DNA from 3 places in the Paraburkholderia sp. RL17-337-BIB-A genome. Region 3 is predicted to be linked to each of the others. Evidence: predicted binding sites of a transcription regulator. Region 3 holds the regulator's gene; each other region holds the start of a gene.
What was found. The regulator LexA, encoded in region 3, represses DNA repair genes until DNA is damaged. The targets are predictions, from matches to a motif close to ACTGTATNNNNATACAGT.
Positions count from the first base shown of each region.

Region 1: the regulator LexA is predicted to act here: its motif matches at 2,540-2,557, upstream of P0D84_RS28390 (VRR-NUC domain-containing protein).
Region 2: the regulator LexA is predicted to act here: its motif matches at 2,224-2,241, upstream of imuA (translesion DNA synthesis-associated protein ImuA).

Region 1 is NZ_JARESY010000002.1:1,668,827-1,673,005, forward strand. It holds gene P0D84_RS28380 (pyridoxal phosphate-dependent aminotransferase) at 1-411, shown strand, start outside; gene P0D84_RS28385 (S10 family serine carboxypeptidase-like protein) at 612-2,456, shown strand; gene P0D84_RS28390 (VRR-NUC domain-containing protein) at 2,573-4,179, shown strand, end outside.
Region 2 is NZ_JARESY010000003.1:989,080-993,258, reverse strand. It holds gene P0D84_RS42740 (error-prone DNA polymerase) at 1-95, opposite strand, end outside; gene P0D84_RS42735 (Y-family DNA polymerase) at 102-1,571, opposite strand; gene imuA (translesion DNA synthesis-associated protein ImuA) at 1,501-2,208, opposite strand; gene P0D84_RS42725 (hypothetical protein) at 2,958-3,176, shown strand; gene P0D84_RS42720 (response regulator) at 3,287-3,640, opposite strand; gene P0D84_RS42715 (GGDEF domain-containing protein) at 4,098-4,179, shown strand, end outside.
Region 3 is NZ_JARESY010000001.1:2,619,634-2,623,812, reverse strand. It holds gene P0D84_RS11790 (universal stress protein) at 199-666, shown strand; gene P0D84_RS11785 (DUF2939 domain-containing protein) at 825-1,499, opposite strand; gene P0D84_RS11780 (hypothetical protein) at 1,671-2,015, opposite strand; gene lexA (transcriptional repressor LexA) at 2,161-2,811, opposite strand; gene P0D84_RS11770 (sulfate ABC transporter substrate-binding protein) at 3,128-4,168, shown strand.

The DNA of each region.
Region 1 (4,179 bases), on a different contig from region 3:
ATCGAGCATATGGGGCGGCTCGCGCTGGCCATGCACTATGGTTTGCCGGGCTTTATCCAGCAGGCAGCGTTGACAGCCTTGCAGAACAAGGCGCAGGTCGTCGCCGAGATGCGCGAAATATACCGGCGCCGCCGCGACGTGGTGTTCGAGCGCTTGCATCGTGTACCGGGCTTGCGTTGCCTGCTGCCCGAAGCGGGCATGTTCATGATGGTCGACGTCAGCGGCACGGGCCTCGACACGGTCGATTTCACCTGGCAACTGTTTCGCGCCCAAGGCGTGTCGCTGCTCGACGCCAGCGCCTTCGGCGAGACCGCGAATGGTTTCGTGCGGCTGGGGTTCGTGGTCGAGGAAGCCAGCCTGATCGACGCTTGCGAACGGATTGCCGCGTTCGTCGGCGGATTGCGGGCGTGAACGAGGGTGTAGGCGGGCGAAAGCCAGGCGAAAGCAAGGCGCCTGAATCGCGGCCAGTTTTCGATTGACGGCTTCGATGCTTGCGTCAAGAATCGTTCGCCGAGTTCGTCTTAGTATGGGCAACCGCCATATCGACGCAACAGCGCGACGCAACACCGCGACGCAACATCGACGCATATCGACTCGCAGCCGGAAACGACATGGCCCTTCGCTTCTATCTTTCGTTGCGTCAATCACTGGCAGCAGGATCCATAGCGGCCGCGCTGGTGGCGATGGCTCTCGTCTTCGCCGTTCTCGCCGCGTTCAGTCAGATGTGCGCGGCAGCCGAAGTGGACGATTCATCCGCCGCAACTGGCCGCACGGAAACAGCCGCGTCGCCGGCCAGCCCGGTAAGTGTGCCCGCCATGCCCGACATGCCCGCAGTGGCCGACATGCCCGCCATGCCCGGCGTGTCCGACCCTCAGGCAGAGACTTCCGGCCAAGCCGTCGATACAAACCGTCAACCAGTCAAGCAGCCCCGTGCGAATCCATCGCGTACCGGCCGTGCGTCACAGGTTTCCGCGGCCGGCCAGAACGATGCGCAAGACAACCCACAGCACAACACCAAACCCGAGGCGGCGGCGATCCCCGTGCCGCCGGAAAGCGCCGCGGTGACCCAGCATTCGATCCGGCTCGACGGCCGCAAGATCGATTACACGGCGACTGCCGGCAACCTGCTGCTGCATGATAGAACCGGCCAGGCCAATGCGAGCGTTTTCTATGTCGCCTACACGGTCGCCACCAAGGCGCCCGCGACGCGCCCCGTCACGTTCCTCTTTAACGGCGGACCGGGGGCTGGCAGTGTGTTCCTGATGATCGGCTCGTTCGGGCCGAAGCGGGCGCGCACGGCGAGTCCCGCGATCACGCCGCCCGCGCCTTATGTGCTGGACGACAACCCCGACAGCCTGCTCGGTTCCACCGATCTGGTCTTTATCGATGCCGTCGGCACGGGCCTGTCGAAGGTCGTCGGGCATGGCACCGGCAAAGACTTCTGGGGCGTCGACAAGGATCTCGACGCGTTTTCGCAATTCATCGATCGCTATCTGACGGTGAACCAGCGCTGGAATTCGCCGAAGTATCTGCTCGGTGAATCGTACGGCACCGCGCGCGCCGCGATGCTCGCGTATCAGCTGGGGCAAAACAATATCGCGCTTAACGGCGTGATCCTGATGTCGTCCGTACTCGATTCCGCGGCGTTTTCATCGGGCTCCGATTTCAAAAGCGAAAGCTACTTGCCGAGCTTCGCGGCCATTGCCTGGTACCACGACAAGATCGTGCCGAAGCCCACCAGTCTGCCGGCCTTTCTCGACGAAGCCCGCGCGTTCGCACGAGGGCCCTATGCGCAAGCGCTCGCGCTGGGCGACGCATTACCTGACGCGCAGCGCGACGAGATCGCCGCGCGCATTGCGCGGTTCACCGGGCTCGACGTCGATTACGTGAAGCGAAGCCGGCTGCGTCTCTATCCATCGCGCTTTCGCAGTCAATTGCTGCGCGACCAGTCGCGCAGCATCGGCCGATACGATGCACGTTTTGAAGGGATCGACTATGACGGCGTGTCAGAGCGTCCGGATTTCGATGCGTCGGTGAGCAGCGTGTCGAGCGCTTTCGACGCCGCGCTCCATCAGCACTTCGCGCAAGACCTGCACTTCATCCCCACTGACCGCTATCGCGTCTTCAACGACGCAGCGTTGACGCAGTGGGACTGGAAGCATCGCGAGTGGTCGGGTGAACATCAGAGCGTGCCCTATGCGGCAGGCGACCTCGCCGAAGCGATGCGGCAGAATCCGCAACTGCGCGTGATGTCGTTGAACGGCTATTTCGACCTCGCCACGCCGTTCTATGCAACCGAGTACGCGCTCGCGCATCTGGGGCTTGACGCGCCGCTGCGCGCCAACGTGCGAATCGCGTACTACCCGACCGGTCACATGATCTATCTCGACGATGCCGCGTTGCATGCGCTCAGGCGGGATCTGGCGAGCTTTTATGCGGCGGGTGGGGGCTTATGAAGCCGACAGCGGGCGCCACGATTACATTCACATGCGAGATTGCTGGCGAACCGGTCGATGTAGCCACGGATTTTGATATCATCACTGTATAAACATACAGGTTTCGTGAAAGCTCCGTGGCGACAGACGCTTCGTCAGACATCCGCTCTGATGCCCCTTATTACCTGCTGAACTTCGAGCGTGCGCTGGCGTGGCTCGCCGAGCGTTACGACGATCTGCTGGACGCGCACGAACATGGCTTCCTGCGCGATTTCGCCGCTTTGCCGCAGCATTCGCGCGCGTTGCTGGTTCGCATGCTGATGCGCAAAGGCACGCTATTCCGCGCCAGCCGTCTTTCTTACGACGAGATCGGTTGCCCCTTGCAGGTGGCTGCGCCGCTGACTGCGCTCGGCTGGGTCGACGCCGAACCGGCTCTGACGCTCGACGAGCTGTTCGCACTCACCACGCGTCCCGAGCTGCTGCTGATCTTTGCGGACACCATCGCGTTGATCCCCGGTGCGAAGGGCTTGCGCAAGCCCGATCTGCTGGAAGCACTGCGACCGTTTTACGAAGACGAAAGCGAAGGTGAAAGCGAAAGCGAAGGCAAAAGCGTAGACAAAAGCGAAGACAAAAGCGTAGACGAAGGCAAAGAACGAGGCGCCGCCGCGTTTCCCCTGTCCACATGGCACAGCCAAACCACCGATCGCGTCTTCCACGTCGCGATCGCACCGCTTTGCGAGCGTCTGCGTCTGATGTTCTTCGGCAATCTGCAGCAAGACTGGTCGGAGTTCGTGCTTGCCGATCTCGGCGTGTTCCAGTACGAAAAGGTGGCTTTTGCTGCATCGTCGCGCGCATTCCAGCAACGGGCGGACGTCGACGTGTACCTTGCGTTGCATGCGTGCCGCGAAGCGCTCGAATGGCTGCCCACAGGCGAGCCGGAAGCCGAGGCGATCGACGAGCTCATCGCCGTGATCGCCGCGATCGAAATTTCGAACCCCTGGCTCGAAACGCGTCGCGCGAAACTGCTGTTTCGTATTGGCCAGCATTGCGAGCGTCGACAGAACTGGCCCGCCGCACTTGCCGTCTATGAGCGTTGTGCGTGGCCCGGCGCGCGCCATCGGCGTTTGCGGGTGCTGGAGCGCAGCGAGCGCTTCGACGAAGCCTTCGCCCTCGCTTCGCAAGCCGCCGCCACGCCGGAAAGCGAAGAGGAAGCGCAGCGCGTCGCCCGCATGCTGCCTCGTTTGCAGCGCAAGCGTGGAGTGCGGGTGGCGCGTGTGCCTGCCGCCCGGCCGGTCGAGCGCAGCACGCTGGTGCTGCCGAGGCCCCAGACGCCGCAATCGGTCGAATACGTCGCACGCGATCATTTGACGTGCGACTCGGCGCCGGTTCATTACGTCGAAAACGCGTTGATCAATTCGCTGTTCGGTTTGCTGTGCTGGGAGCCGGTGTTCGCGGCGCTGCCCGGCGCGTTTTTCCATCCGTTCCAGCGCGGGCCGGCCGATCTGCATGCAGCGGATTTTCATGCGCGTCGCGCCGGACAATTCGCGGCGTGTCTCGCGCAAATCGACAGCGGTGCCTATCGCGAGCCGATTCTGCGGCATCTGCAAAGCAAGGCGGGTCTGCAATCGCCGTTTGTATTCTGGGGCTTGCTGACGCCGGAACTGGTCGCATTGGCGCTCGATTGCCTGCCCGCCGCGCATCTGAAACTCTGGTTCGAGCGCTTGCTGCGCGATATCCGTGGCAA
Region 2 (4,179 bases), on a different contig from region 3:
AGCTCTTCCGCATGAGAAGCGCCATGCAGGAAGCTAAAATTCGAGAGGCAGAAAAGCTCGGCGTACGCCGGCAGGACATTGAAGGTCGCGTCCATGATGCATCAGCCGAACAGGCCGTGGAGGAACCACCGCTGCTCTTCTTCCGCATCGCGGCTGCTAACGCGCTCGCGGTATATCCAGTAGCAACTCTGGTCGTCCGCCTGCGCAACGAAATAGTCGCGCGTCACCAGCTCACCATCAAACCAGCCGGCTTCGATGCGTTCGCCAGGTGACACCATCCGCAGTGGAGAACCATAGAAGGGACGATGCTGACGCATCAACAGCCGTACCGGGCTGTCCAGCATCCAGGTTGGTCGTGGAAGACCCAACGGAAGCGCTTCCTGCTTCGACTTATGCGTTACCGGCACCCAGCGGTTTGCAATTTCAGGGCGATGGTCTGCAGTCGGCGCTGGCCGAAGGACATTCTCTTCTCCGAGTCGCGCAACGAGTAACTCGAGAAGGCGTTCATGGTCTTCCTTTGAGCCGCCGGGCTCCGGGAAGAGCGTGTCGGAAGCTGGCACGGCAGACTCCACTTTTGACGCATCGAGTCGCAGCGCGATAACGGGTGCAGCCAGCTCAATCCGGTGCAACCGCTCCTTGAGTAGCCTGACGAGGTGCTCCTCCTTCCAGGTCGGCTCGCCCAGCGCAATGTCGATGGTTGTCGGCTCGATAGCGTCGCGCCCACGCTCATGTTCAAGCAGCAGCTTGATGGCCGTGACCGCTAATTGCTTGGCGCAAAGCCAGCCGCACAGTTGCACGATGAGTCGATGCGCACCGAACACTGCGCCGTCCGCATGCTCAAGCCGGTCCGGCATTTCGATACGTGCGGAGAAAGTGGGCGGCAGCTCGAGCCAGTCAAACAGTTCGGGCGCGGTGCCGAATGCACGGTCGAGCGAGTCGAGCAGATGTTCACCACATCGACGCTGCAGGCCGGCGCGTGGCAAACGCCTGATGTCAGCAATAGTCTCACAGCCGAGCCCCGAGAACCAATCTCCAAACGGGCGAACCTCGGGAACCGCCATCATCGGCAAAGCGGCCAGCCGTTTCTCGAGCGATGCCAGTTTGAGCACGCGTCGGTTCCCAAACTTTGCGAGTAGCCATCCGCCCTGGCCGGTGGGCGCAGCGCTGATACGCGCGGTCAGCCCGAGTGTCCCCAAGACTGACTTCGCTTCCCGGCACAATGCAAGCAGCCCACCAAAGAGTCGCAGACTCGCGCCGACTTCAACCACGACAGTCGCTTCGTCAAGCAAGGCGACCTCAGGTGAAAACCGCATCAGGGCGATGCCCACCTCCCGCCGTGCCGCGGCCTCCCTGGCCGCATCGCGCTCGTGCATCTCCGTTTCCGGAGACAGTGTCAGTACTCCACCGCGCTTCATCCCGAGGCGCACGCCGGCTGCGCGAGCCGCGTTGTCGGTAATGACCACTTTGTCTTTCTCCAGGACAGCACTTCCGTGCACGGGCTCAGATGACCACTTCGGTCGGAACACCTCGAGTGGCAACTTCGGCAAGTGGACGGCGAGAAAGACGCGCATGTCGGGAAAGCAGTACAGGAGTGGGTTGAAGAGGAATCGACAGAGGCTCTGCGCGGGCGGGCCCTCGTCGTTTCACAATGTGAACGGTCAGACCGTCGGCTGATGGTCTTAAAGCGAGCCGCAAAAGCGCGGGCGAAGAATCCTGAGCGGCGGCCAAAGGCCTGACCATCACGAAAAGCGTCTCGGATGATTGCGCAGCCAAATGGAGGCGTCGAAGCGATGAGGCCTGCGCGTATTGCGTCCAAAAGATGAGCGCGCTGCAACTGCCTGCCCGCAGAATCTGCTCCGCTGACCAGAGCGCATCTGCGGTCTTTTGCGCTTTCACCCGCAGCACCTGTTCAATGGGAAGTCCGATGTAGCTAAGTCCGAGTCCGTCTGGGGTATGCGGCGGCTGCACGAATGCAACGGGTCGATTGCCCGAGCCGCTGAGTGCCGGGCGCAGCAACCGCAATTCGCCCACCCCAGCTTGCTGGACCATCAGGTCGATGAGAGCTCCAACCGGCCAGCCCCCACCGGGAAGTTCAGCAGACAACGCGGGATAGCCGGTCTCAACGACCCGCCCACGGCCGCGCGCGAGCTGAGACGCACGCCACAGGGACGGATGTATCTCTTCGGCAGTAGCGCTAGCAGTAGACATGCGGCATCGAAAAAACCTGTATATTTATACAGTATCGTACACGCAATTCTGAGATAGTGAACTGACACTTTTCATCGGGAGCTGAATCGTGGATGCACGCGTTCGCAAGGTCAGCCATCCGATGCCGGAGGTGGCAACATTCATGTCAGCGATGCGTAATGCTTTCGGGGACGAGTGCGTCGATAATGCGGTCCGGCGCGGCAAAGTTGGTGAGCCGACGTTTTATGCGCGCGAGAATGGATGCACTGTTGGCACAGCAAGTCCGGCGAACGACAATGTCTGGCGCGTCAACGCCGACATACGAGACCGGCATTATTGTCCCGGGTGTGACGGCCGGTGCGTCGGCCAAGCAATTGGTTGCAAAGAGTGGCTGCAACGAACGGCCAGCAAGGAGAAACCGTGAAAAGGATTGGATTGGCGTTACTGGCAGCGACGATGGCGCCGACAGCGTTCGCAACTGGCGGATATTCGGAGATGTGGAATCCACCAGAGGCGCGCACGACCGCACCACACCGCGTCAGTGCCGCACACACGCTGGTAACTCGTCGGCATGTCGCGCCCCATGCAGTGAAAGTGCACGCACGCCGCGCACCGACATCTGCAACCAGGCTCATGGCGAAGCAACACCACATGCAAGAAGTCGTTCCAGCGAACGAGCCTGACATGTCGGACATTCCTCGCCAGATAACTCCCGAGGGAAATGTGCTTCGCGTGAGCTCGCGCGGAGCATCGGTAAAGGTTGGGCGCTGATGGAGTCGGAAAGCTATCGTGGCTACAACGTGTGGGGCCACGCCATCCTTCAGCAGGAAGACATTCTCCAGCCGGAGCGTTATGCGGGAAGCGGGACCATTACTAAGAGCGGTAAGCTAATCGAAGCATCGGGTGTCCTCGGTCATTTCGACAGTGAAGAGGACGCGCAACATGCTGGCTTGGATTGGGCCCGCGCCTGGGTCGACGCGCACGGCTGAGGCCACGGCCTGGTCAGCAAGCTTGCACTCACACTGCTGCATCAGCGGACCTTGTAGGTGCCATATGAGCGATACACGCAGCAATCACCGAATTTCCGGCCTGAGCATCATCACGCGTTCAAAAGGCGTCGTGCCGATGCTAGCAGCACCTCGATGGACACGGGCTTAAGGCAAAACCCATCCCATACTGCTGTGTCGCCGGGCCCCGCATGGTCAGCGCTTGTAAGAATCACAGGAATTCGCGCAAACTCTCGTTCTCGCTTCAGATGGTGGCAGAACTCAACGCCATCCATTATCGGCATCGACCGGTCTGTGATGATGAGGTCGGGCTTCTCTTCGTTAGCGGCAATAAGCCCCTCACGACCATTGCTAGCGGTCACGACTCGATAGCCTTCAAATTGAAGGATGCGTTTCCACGCAGTCACAATGGTGAGTTCGTCATCCACGACAAGAATGGTTTTCATCTTTGCTGGCTGTGAGTTTCTGGGAGGCGTCGGCATGGCATTCGTCAGGCATCCTGCCTGCTAACGGCCCGATAATCCACTTTCATCCTAGGCGAACCAAAGACCACAAGGTGAAACGGCAGGGCCTCTCGGGTAACCGTCTGTAAGTCGCCGTGGACCTCTCAAAAGCTTGGCCCGCACGGCAGGAGCCAGACTGCTGCATCGGAGGGCGCCTGACGTCAACCGCGTGGCCAGAAAGAAGCGTCTTCACCAAAGCGTCGAACATCTGCCGGTCTCTGGCTCGAGCATCGCGTTCAGCGAACGTCAGGACCCGCCGCGACAGCGTGACAGCATCGTCCTTCCGGTGGCTGACTCGGGCCTCGGACAGATGTATCACAACGCGCCGTCTCCCAGGTAGGATGCAATCAGAAAAACGAGGCCCATTCCCGTGGGACCTACTGAGCGAGAGAACAGCACAATGAACCCCACAGGCGCAGTGCCGTTTGGTTTCGGGCCGGCTGACGCGCTCATTCGCGCGTTTGCAGTCGGGTCGTTAATTG
Region 3 (4,179 bases):
CCGCCGCCGGCTGCGCGGACTGGCGTTTCTTGCGCTGCGACAATAGGTCCATCGATGATTCAAACCCGGCCCAGACTGGCCCACGACGTAGCGCGCACCTGTTTCGGGCGCAGTTAGCGTTTTCCATCCCTTGCAACCTGAATTGCGGCGCACCATGATTGATTCAGACCGCGCCCCTCGCGGGATGGGAGAGAAATCATGGCGAGCTACCAGAAAATCCTGTTGTGCTACGACGGCTCGCGCGAAGGCCGCAAAGCGTTACGTTGCGGCGCTGACCTGGCGTTGGATCTGAAGGCGGAAACGCACTTGTTGTCGGTGGTCGACATGCGCTCGAGCATTGCGCAAAGCGCGGGCCTGCTGACCGACGTGGCGTGCGGAAGCTTCGAAAAAACAGCCCGCGACATTTTGCAGGAAGGGGTGGACTGGCTCACCGAACGCGGCGTGACCGCGCAAGGGCATTTTGCGTTCGGCCATCCAATCGACGAGATCGCCAACCTTGCCAACGAATTGCATGTCGATCTCGTGGTGGTCGGCCACCGTTGCCGCACCGGTCTGTCACGATGGTGGATGGGCGCAGGCAATACGCCGCTGCTTGACCGGGTCTCGTGCAGCATTCTGGTGGCGTGTTCTTCCGCGCAGGAACAGCAGCAAGCGGCGGCTGCCTGACGCAGGTCGGGGCGGAGGGCGTGCGCTGGACTCGACGGGCCACATGGACTGAATTGGCGATGTGACCACCTGGTGCCAGGGCGCTGAACGTTCGCTCGTCTAGGGGCGACCGTTCGGCCAAACGGTGATTCGCTCAAGCAATAGCGCTCGCCAAACGATCACTCGTTCAGGTTGACCGCGTTGAGCTTCCACGTGAACAATCCTTCGCGCCGAAAGATCGCTGAATAACGCGCATCGCCAGCACCATGTTGATAGGTGACGACGAACTCGTTCAGGCTGCGATAGCCCGCGGTTGTCTGCGGCGGTTGCGGTGGCGTTGCACTGTTCTCGCCGCTATGGCCGCTATTGGCCGCACTGTTTACACCATTGCCCGCGGCGGGGGCTGCAGGCACCGATGCAGGCACCGCGGCGTCCGGCGAATTTCCAGCGGCAGGCGGCGCCGGCGGCCGCTCGCCCGGATCGCCGCGCGGCGGTATGCCGTTCAGCAAAGCCGCAACGCCGTCGGGTGTTGCATAAGCATCGACCAGTGGACCGATCAAGGCCACGCCGATCATTGCGCCAATGGCGGCCAACGGATTGCCGCTGCCATGCGCGTCGAGCCGCCGCGATAACAAGCCGGTGACCTGCTGTTTCAGGCTCTCGCGCAAGGCGGGGAAGTCGACGTATTCATTGACGGTTTGCGCATCACGCGCATCCGCCGCGCGTTTGAGGTTATTCAGCGCCATGTAGGGCGACGCGTAACCGAACCCCAATGCGGCGATCACCGCAATCACAATCAATGTGACGATTAGAGGCCGGGTTGCGCTGCGTCTGGTGCGTGTTGAAACTGCCATCGAGTGGGATTCTCCGTCAGGTGTGATCTAACGTGGACCGCGGCCACGCGAAAACGATCCCAGACGATGTGCTGTGGAGGCGGTACGGCAGCCGAAAAAACTTCGCGCCGCATAGCTGCATATCCGCGCGCCGCACAACGGCATTGGAGCGGAGGGCTCGCCCAGTGCTGCTCATGCCTCGAACACCGCGCCGTGCACATTGGCCTCGTCGGCGATACAGCGATCGATCATGCGGCATACGGCGTCGACCGTGCCGACCATGATCAGCCGCGACGGCCCGTGATAGACCCGTACCGGCGCGCGACGCGCCGGTTCAGCCGTATTCAGCCCTGAATTCAACGACACGCGAGCAAATGCAGGCAACGAGGACGGCAAGCTCGATCCGCTGGCGGGCGCGTCGAACAGCGACGGAGCACTGGCCGAGGACGGCTCGATCAGTGAGCAGGGCACCAGCTTGCGCAAATGGCGCAAACGACCGAACTGGCGAAAAGGCAGCAGGCGGGCAAGGCGTTCCATGAGTCTCTCCAGGCGATTCAACGTTGGGGCAGCGTTCGGGCAGCTTTGAGGCAGTTTCGAGGGTGGCAAGGGCGGCTGGGGGCCGCTTTGAGGCAGCCCTCAGGCAGCTTTTGAGCCAGCTTCGGGGCGGCGCAGGAGCGAGTGGTTAGAACTCGCCCGGACGGATCAGCCCGACGGCGATACCTTCGAGCGCGAATTCCGCACTGCCGGTTTCAACGAAGATGTTGTCGTAATCGGGGTTCTCGGCAATCAGCTCGATACCGTTCGGCCGACGCTTCAACCGCTTGACCGTCACGTCGTCGCCAAGGCGCGCGATGATGATCTGGCCGTCTTTGGCTTCGGTTTTTTTCTGCACCGCGAGCAAGTCACCGTCGAAGATGCCCGCGTCGCGCATGGACAGTCCGCGCACCTTCAGCAGGTAGTCCGGCTTGCTCGAGAACAGCGCCGGGTCGCACGCGTAGTGCTGCGAGATATGTTCCTGCGCGAGGATCGGGCTACCCGCGGCCACGCGGCCGATCAGCGGCAACGACAGTTGCATGATGCTGGCGTGCGGCAGCGTGAACTGGTACGGCGAATCTTCCGCGCCCGTTAGCAGGCGAATGCCGCGCGATGCGCCGGCCGCGAGTTCGATCACACCCTTGCGAGCCAGCGCCCGCAAATGTTCTTCTGCCGAATTGGCCGAGCTGAAACCCAGCTCTGCGGCGATCTCCGCGCGGGTGGGCGGAAAGCCGGTGCGTTCGATGGCCCGGCGGACCAGATCGAAAACCTGCTGCTGTCGTGCGGTGAGTTTGGTCATGGGGCTACTGTATGGATGAACAGGTGACTGTATTTTTATACAGTATTCCGCGCAATTCAAGCTTTACTTTAAGTTCGTGACGCAGGGTGGCGTTCGAGCGTCGGATTCCGACGTCTAAACAGCCGTTTTCGTGCCGCAACGCCTTATCCAGCCGTCATTACCACTTTTGCGTATTAAAGAATGAGGAAACATTATTTTTAATGATGAAAGCCCTTCGATAGACTGGGCTCCGAGTTGGCGCTCATGTGCACGTGACCGCGACGCAAAACAACACCACACGCTGTTTCAGCGGACCACCACGCGGAGAAAGTTGGCAATGAATCATCAAGGCACGGGGCTGGCAGGCAAGACCAAAAAACTCATCGCGGCGCTCGCATTCGGCGCGGCAGCGGCGCTCGGCGTCATGGCGCAGGCACATGCAGCCGACACGACGCTGCTGAACGTGTCGTACGACCCGACGCGCGAACTGTATCAGGACGTCAACCAGGCATTCGGCAAGGAATGGAAGGCGAAGACCGGCGAGACGATCACCTTCAAGCAGTCGCACGGCGGCTCGGGCGCGCAAGCCCGCTCGGTGCTGGACGGTCTGCAGGCGGACGTGGTGACGCTGGCGCTCGCCTACGACATCGACGCATTGGCTAGCAAGGGTCTGGTCGACAAGGGCTGGCAAAAGCGCTTGCCGGATAACGCCTCGCCGTACACGTCGACAATTGTGTTTCTGGTGCGCAAGGGCAACCCGAAGCACATCAAGGACTGGGACGATCTGATCAAGCCGGGTGTGTCGATCGTCACGCCGAATCCGAAGACCTCGGGCGGCGCGCGCTGGAACTACCTGGCCGCATGGGCCTATGCTGAACATCTGCCGGGCGGCAACGACCAGAAGGCCAAGGACTTCGTCGGCAAGCTCTACAAGAACGCCGGCGTGCTGGATTCGGGCGCGCGTGGCGCGACCACCAGCTTCGTGCAACGCGGTATCGGCGACGTGTTGATTGCGTGGGAAAACGAAGCGTTCCTCTCGCTGAAGGAATTTGGTCCGGACAAGTTTGAAATCGTCGTGCCGTCGGTGAGTATTCTGGCCGAGCCGCCGGTTGCGGTGGTGGACAAGGTGGTCGACAGGCACGGCACGCGCAAGGTGGCCGAAGCGTATCTGAACTTCCTGTACAGCGAGCAGGGTCAGGAAATCGCCGCGCGGAACTTCTACCGTCCGCGTTCGAACAAGGTACCGGCTGAGCTGACGGCCAAGTTTCCGAAGCTGAAGCTGTACACGATTGACGATTCGTTCGGCGGCTGGGCGAACGCGCAGAAGACGCACTTTGCCGACGGCGGCGTGTTCGATTCGATCTACTCGCCGCAGTAAGCCGCGCTTAG